Regions from separate parts of the Kitasatospora sp. NPDC058406 genome, predicted to be linked through region 1. Evidence: riboswitches for the same ligand, from Rfam matches in the RefSeq annotation. Region 1 holds a riboswitch; each other region holds the start of a gene.
What was found. A riboswitch is a leader RNA that binds a small molecule or an ion and turns the genes downstream of it on or off. The one in region 1 is predicted to bind S-adenosylmethionine.
Positions count from the first base shown of each region.

Region 2: it holds a riboswitch for S-adenosylmethionine, as region 1 does, so the genes downstream of both, ACFWOG_RS36640 (AAA family ATPase) here and ACFWOG_RS00710 (aminotransferase class V-fold PLP-dependent enzyme) in region 1, are expected to answer to the same signal.
Region 3: it holds a riboswitch for S-adenosylmethionine, as region 1 does, so the genes downstream of both, thrC (threonine synthase) here and ACFWOG_RS00710 (aminotransferase class V-fold PLP-dependent enzyme) in region 1, are expected to answer to the same signal.

Region 1 covers NZ_JBHXKE010000002.1:42,132-44,388, forward strand. Annotated here, with positions in the region: gene ACFWOG_RS00710 (aminotransferase class V-fold PLP-dependent enzyme) at 1-775, opposite strand, end outside; SAM riboswitch class IV at 827-944, opposite strand; gene trpD (anthranilate phosphoribosyltransferase) at 1,112-2,188, opposite strand.
Region 2 covers NZ_JBHXKE010000308.1:2,147-4,403, reverse strand. Annotated here, with positions in the region: gene ACFWOG_RS36645 (helix-turn-helix domain-containing protein) at 1-306, shown strand, start outside; SAM riboswitch class IV at 778-900, shown strand; gene ACFWOG_RS36640 (AAA family ATPase) at 1,160-2,257, shown strand, end outside.
Region 3 covers NZ_JBHXKE010000323.1:568-2,824, reverse strand. Annotated here, with positions in the region: gene ACFWOG_RS37210 (glucosyl-3-phosphoglycerate synthase) at 1-810, opposite strand, end outside; SAM riboswitch class I at 960-1,094, shown strand; gene thrC (threonine synthase) at 1,112-2,257, shown strand, end outside.

The DNA.
Region 1 (2,257 bases):
ACGGCTCGGCCGCGTCCAGCCAGTCGGAGCGGCCGGCCAGCACACCGGCACCGAACGGCGCGTACAGCTTGTGCCCGGAGAAGGCGATCCAGTCCACGTCCAGCTCGCGCACCGAGACGCGGTGGTGCGGGGCCAGCTGTGCGGCGTCCAGCACCACCCGGGCGCCGTGGCGGTGGGCGGTCCGGGTCAGCTCGGCGACCGGCCACAGCTCGCCGGTGACGTTCGAGGCGCCGGTGACACAGAGCAGCTTGGGGCCCTCGGGCGACTCGGCCAGCGCGGCGTCGAAGGCGGCGACCGCCTCGGCGTGCGAGCGCGGGGCGCGCAGGTAGGTGACGGCCAGGCCGGCGTGCGCCCAGGGCAGCAGCGAGGCGTGGTGCTCGGTCTCGAACGCGAACACCCGGGTGCCGGCCGGGACGGCGGCGGCCAGCAGGTTCAGCGAGTCGGTGGTGGCGCGGGTGAAGACCACCTGGTCGCCCTCGCGCAGGTCCAGGAACTCGGTGACGGTGCGGCGGCTCTGCTCGAACAGGTCGGTGGAGAGCTGCGAGAGGTACCCGGCGCCGCGGTGCACGCTGCCGTAGTACGGGGCGTAGGCGGCGACGTCGTCCCAGACCCGCTGGAGCGCCGGGGAGCTGGCGGCGTAGTCGAGCGCCGCGTAGCCGACCTTCTCACCGGTGGCGAGCGGGACCTGGACGTCGTGGCCGAGGACGGCGAGGAGCGGCTGCGCGGCGTCGGTCTGGTCGAGGACGGCGGCCGGGAACTGGGAGGAAAGGGACATGGGGATGCACTCCTTCTACGGGCCTGGACCCCGGGAGTACACCTCGTCCGGCGTCCGCGCTTGTCACGCGGACGGATTGCCGCATGACCCGGTCCTCACCCAGGGCACCCCGCCACGGACGGAGGGTTGCCGGACAGCCAGCTGGGGCTTGATGCTGTCACTCATGACCTGGCGAAGACTCTAGGTCGCGTCCGTCCCGTGGTCAAACACGGGTCCACATCCCGGACGGCCGTCCGGGCAGCGGTCGGCGGACCGGGCTGCGGCCCGGCCGGCCCGGGTCGCGGCCGGGAACGCGAAAGGCCGGCGGGAGACGCCCCGCCGGCCCCTGTCGCCGCATCAGACCCGCGCGGTGGCCTCCGACCAGTGCTTCAGCAGGTCCCGGGCGGCGCCCGAGTCGATCGCCGCCGCGGTCCGCTCCATACCGGCCGCCAGCTGCTCCGACAGCGGCGCGTCGGTCAGGTCGAGTGCCACCAGTGCCGCCGCCGAGTTCAGCACGACGGCGTCCCGGACCGGCCCGTGCTCCCCGGCCAGGAGCCGGCGCGCGACGTCCGCGTTGTACGCCGGGTCCGCCCCGCGCAGCGCCTCGATGCCGACCGGCTCGATCCCGACGTCGCGCGGGTCGAGGACGGTCTCGGTCACGGCGCCGTCGCGGACGATCCAGACCCGCGAGGTGGTGGTGATGGTCAGCTCGTCGAGGCCGTCGTCGCCGCGGAAGACCAGTGCGGTGGAGCCGCGCCGCGCCAGCACGCCGGCGATCAGCTCAGCGAGCCGGGTGTCGAAGCAGCCGATCGCGTGCGCGGTCACCCGCGCCGGGTTGGTGAGCGGCCCGAGGATGTTGAACGCGGTGGGCACCCCGAGGTCGCGGCGGGCCGGGGCGGCGTGCCGCATCGACGGGTGGAAGGTGGCCGCGAAGCAGAACGTCAGCCCGACCTCCTCGGCCACCTCGGCGACCCGGCTCGGCGCCAGGTCCAGCCGGATCCCGAGCTTCTCCAGCACGTCCGAGGACCCGCTCGACGAGGAGGCGGCCCGGTTGCCGTGCTTGACCACCTTGGCGCCCGCCGCCGCCGCGACGATCGCCGACATGGTGGAGATGTTGACGGTCTTCGCCCGGTCGCCGCCGGTACCGACGATGTCCACCGCCGGGCCGGGGACGGACAGCGGCTCGGCGTGCGCGTACATCGAGTCGACCAGTCCGGAGATCTCGTCGACCGTCTCGCCCTTGGCCCGCAGCGCCACCATGAACCCGGCGACCTGGACCGGGGACGCCTCGCCGCTCATGATCCGGTCCATCGCCCAGGCGGTGGCCGAGCGGTCGAGGTCCTCCCCGCGCAGCAGCACCGTCAGGATGTCCGGCCAGGTGCGGACCACCTGCGCGGGGTCGCTACCGCCGTTCGCAGGGTGCGCGTTCACCATGGCTGACTCCAGCTCTCGCTCCCCGGTGTACGGGGATGGACCGTAGGGACGGAGTCAGCCTATCGAGCG
Region 2 (2,257 bases), on a different contig from region 1:
GGCGCCGCCGCGGCACTGCGCGACGCGGCCGCCGCCGCCGGGGACCTCCGGCTGGCGCGCCGGGCCGTGGACGCCGCCGAGACGGCGCTCGCCCTCCTCGCGCCCGACCAACTGCCCTCCGCCCGGTTGCTGTTCACCGTCCGGGTGGCGGACTGCCTGCTGGTGGCGCGCGACCCCCGGGCGGCGGCGGAGCTGCTGGGCCCGGTGTTCGCGGCGGACGCCGGCGGGGCGGGGCTGCCGGCGCTGGTGCGGCACGAACTGGCCGGGCTGCGCGAGCGGCTGACGGCGCACGGGCTGGCGGGGTAGGGGTCGAGGGCACGCCGGCACGGGACGGTGCGGGTGGGACGGCGGGTGGGACGGCGGGCGAGGGCGCGCGCCGGAGCGGGACCGGCGGGGCCGTGGCGGGATCCTTGCGGGGCCGGGTGATCGTGCCGATCGTGTGTCCGGTCGTACCCGAGCGGCGACCGGGCCGCCTCGCCTGCCGGCGACAGGGGCCTCACCCGGGCCCCCGGGCCCGCCGGGTGAGGCCGCCGGTGCCCTTCGCGCACGGTCGGCCGGGCCCCGGAACGGCCCCCGGGCAACCGACGGACCGTCAGAGCGGAACCCGCCGGTCCGGACCTCGCCGTCCGCCCACCGACCCACTGTGGCAGCGGTGTTGCGGCCGGATTGCGCCCCGTTTCGCGGCGGTGCGGCCGACGTCCGGACCGGCGGATTCGTGGACGCCGAGGGCGGTTCCCGCAATTGACGGGATCGGCGGCGCCTTCCTAGACTCGGACCGGCGAAGAATGTCAGCCACGGGCCCCGGCCGGCTGACTGGCAACCCCCACACTGCGGTGGGGTGCCCCGGGGATAAGCCGGGTGACGTGGCGTTCCGATGACGCGTCGTCACAAGCGCAGTCATGGCCCGGTTGGGCTCGGGGGACGGAGAAGGTCGTGGAACAGCGGGCGGGCGGACGCAACGCCGCGGGCCTCAGGCTGGTGGCCAGGCTCGACGTCGACCTGCTCCGGCGCGCCAGCTCCCTCTGTCGCTGACGCCGGTCGGCCGGCCGGGCAGTGCTGCCCGCCTCGGTCGGTCCGTCCGATTCCCTCGCCCACGACCCCGTGCGAGGAGGAGCGCCCAGCGGCCCGACCTCCCGTGCGCATTGCTCCAGGAGAACGGATGCCCACCTTCCCCGCGCCCCGAGACCCGTCGAGATCCCTCCCGGTCGGCCGGGAGCCCGAGTACCGGAGACTGCGCGACGCGTTCGACCGCTGCGCGGCCGGCGCCGGAAGCGTGATCGTCCTGCACGGGTCGGTCGGCAGCGGCCGCAGCGACCTGCTCTACGCCTTCACCGACACCGCGGCCGAGCGCGGCGCGCACGTCCTCGTCGGCACCGGCTCGCCACTGGAGCGGGAGTTCCCGCTGGGGCTGGCCCGGCAGCTGCTCCAGGGCGCCGACCTCGAACCGGAGGAGGCCGCCGCGGCGGAGTCGCTGCTCGCCCAGGGCGCCGCCGAGGGGGCCCGCCCGGTCCTGCCGGACGGCCCGCAGGGGCAGCTCACCCAGCGCACCCTGGAGGGCCTGTTCCGGTTGGTCCGCCGGCTGGCCGAGCGCGCCCCCGTCCTGATCGCCGTCGACGACCGGCAGGACGCCGACCCGCAGTCGCTGGAGTTCCTGCTCTACCTGGTCCGCCGTACCCGCAGCGCGGGTGTGCTCACGGTGCTCAGCTCGCGCGAGACCATGACCCCGTCCAACCCCTTCTTCGAGGTCGAACTCGCCCGCCAGCCGCACCACCAGCACATCCGCCTCGACCTGCTCTCCGCCGACCTGGTCGCCGAACTCCTCCGGGCCCGGCTCGGCGCGGCGTCCGCCCGACTGGCCGTCGAGGCGCACGCCCTGACGGGCGGCAACCCGCTGCTCGTGCACAGCCTGATCGGCGACCAGGAGACCGCCGGCGTCCCGGACGAGCTGGTCGTCGGCGAGGGCTACCGGCGCGGGCTGATGCACTGCCTGCACCGGATCGACCCGCTGGCGCTGCACTACGCTCGGGGCGTCGCCGTGCTCGGCGCGTCCGCGACCCCGGACCTGCTCGCCGAACTCCTCCTGCTGGCCCCGGACTCGCTGCCCAGGGCGCTCTACCTGCTGCACGCGGCCGGTCTCTTCCGGGACGGCGGGTTCCGCCATCCGACCGCCGCCGGGGACCTGCTGGCCGCGATGCGGCCGGTCGAGCTGGCGGCCCTGCACCAGCGGGCCGGCCGGCTGCTGCGCGCGGCCGGAGCG
Region 3 (2,257 bases), on a different contig from region 1:
GGCCATCCGGCCGAGCGCCTGGCCGTCCTGGTGCCGGTGGTGGCGGACGCCGACGTCCACCTGGGCGAGCGCGTCCAGCCCGGCCGTCTCCAGGGCGTCGACGAGCAGGCCGAGTTCGACGCCGTAGCCGGTCGGGAAGGGCAGGCGTTCGAGCAGGGAACGGCGGGCCGCGTACTCGCCGCCGAGCGGCTGGACGAAACCGGCGAGTTCCGGCCAGTGCAGGTTGAGCAGGGGGCGGGCGACCAGTTCGGTGACCCGGCCGCCGCCGGCCGGGACGACCGCCCCGTCGGTCTCCAGCGGGCGGTCGTACATGGCCTTGACCAGGTGGATGTCCGGGTCGGTGAGCAGCGGGCCGACGATGCCGGAGACCAGGGCGGGATCGAACGCGCGCAGGTCGGCGTCGACGAAGCAGACGATCTCACCGCGGGTGACCAGCAGCGATCGCCAGAGCACCTCGCCCTTGCCGGGGGCGGCGGGCAGCCGCGGGAGGATCGTGTCGCGGTGGACGACGGTGGCACCGGCCTCGGCGGCGACCGCGGCGGTGGCGTCGGCCGAGCCGGAGTCGACCACGACCAGTTCGTCGACCAGCGGCAGCCGTTCCACCAGCTCGCGGCGGATGGTGCGGACGATGTCGCCGACCGTGGCCTCCTCGTCCAGGGCGGGGAGGACGACGCTGACCGTGCCGGCCGGGCCCAGTGCGCGCTTGGCCGCCAGCAGGACGTCCACCGGGCGGTCGGCCGCGCTCCACGAGCGTCGGCGCAGCCAGGACGCCGTCTCGGGGAGGAGCGCGGGGATCGGTTCGGCGGGCACTGTTCTCTCCTCGGCGAGGTGGGATGGGACGGGTCATCTCGCGTGGCGGACGATCCCGTTCGGGGTTGACGCCTTCGGATACAGTCTTCGTACAGCGGTCGCACCTTCGCACGCCGGGGTCTCCGCTGAGCATGACCACAACTTCACAGAGCTCATCCAGAGGGACTGAGGGAACGGCCCGTTGACGTCCCGGCAACCTTCTCGCGCGGCTGTTGTCAACAGCGCCGGCGGGACAGGTGCCAATTCCGGCCTGTGGCGCGCCCGCGTCACGGGGAAGATGAGGAGAGAGGCCTCCGCCATCATGGCTATCGACACCGCCGCACCCGTCACCGTTGACCTCGGCCCCGCCGCCGCGCTGTCCTGTCGCGAGTGCGGCACCCGGTTCCCGCTCGGCCCCAGCTTCGCCTGCGTGGAGTGTTTCGGCCCGCTGGAGATCGCCTACGAGTTCGGCAGCGAGGGCGCGGAGGAACTGCGCAAGCGCATCGAGGCCGGTCCGGCGTCGATCTGGCGGTACGCTCCGCTGCTGCCGGTGCCGGCCGACGTCGCCTCCAAGCCGAACCTGAACCCGGGGTGGACCCCGCTGGTGAAGGCCGACAACCTGGGCCGCGAGCTCGGGTTCACCGCCCAGCTGCACATCAAGGACGACTCGGGCAACCCGACCCACTCCTTCAAGGACCGCGTGGTGGCCTGTGCCATCGAGGCCGCGCGGGCCTTCGGCTACACCACGCTGTCCTGCTCGTCGACCGGCAACCTGGCCGGTGCGGTGGGCGCGGCCGCGGCCCGGGCCGGCTTCAAGTCCTGCGTGTTCATCCCGCACGACCTAGAGCAGGGCAAGGTCGTGATGGCCGGGGTGTACGGCGGCGAGCTGGTCGGCATCGAGGGCAACTACGACGACGTGAACCGCTTCTGCTCGGAGCTGATCGGTGACCCGGCCGGCGAGGGCTGGGGCTTCGTCAACGTCAACCTGCGGCCGTACTACGGCGAGGGCTCCAAGACGCTGGCGTACGAGATCTGCGAGCAGCTGGGCTGGCGGCTGCCGGAGCAGATCGTGATCCCGATCGCCTCGGGGTCGCAGCTGACCAAGATCGACAAGGGGCTGCAGGAGCTGATCAGGCTCGGCCTGGTCGAGGACCGGCCGTACCGGGTCTTCGGCGCCCAGGCGGCGGGCTGCTCGCCGGTGTCGGCGGCGTTCAAGGCCGGCCACGACGTGATCCGGCCGGTCAAGCCGGACACCATCGCCAAGTCGCTGGCGATCGGCAACCCGGCCGACGGCCCGTACGTGCTCGACATCGCCCGGCGTACCGGTGGCGCGGTGGAGGACGTGACGGACGAGGAGGTCGTGGCGGCGATCCGGCTGCTGGCCCGGACCGAGGGCGTCTTCGCCGAGACCGCGGGCGGGGTGACCGTCGGCGTGCTGAAGAAGCTGGTCGAGACGGGACAGCTGGAC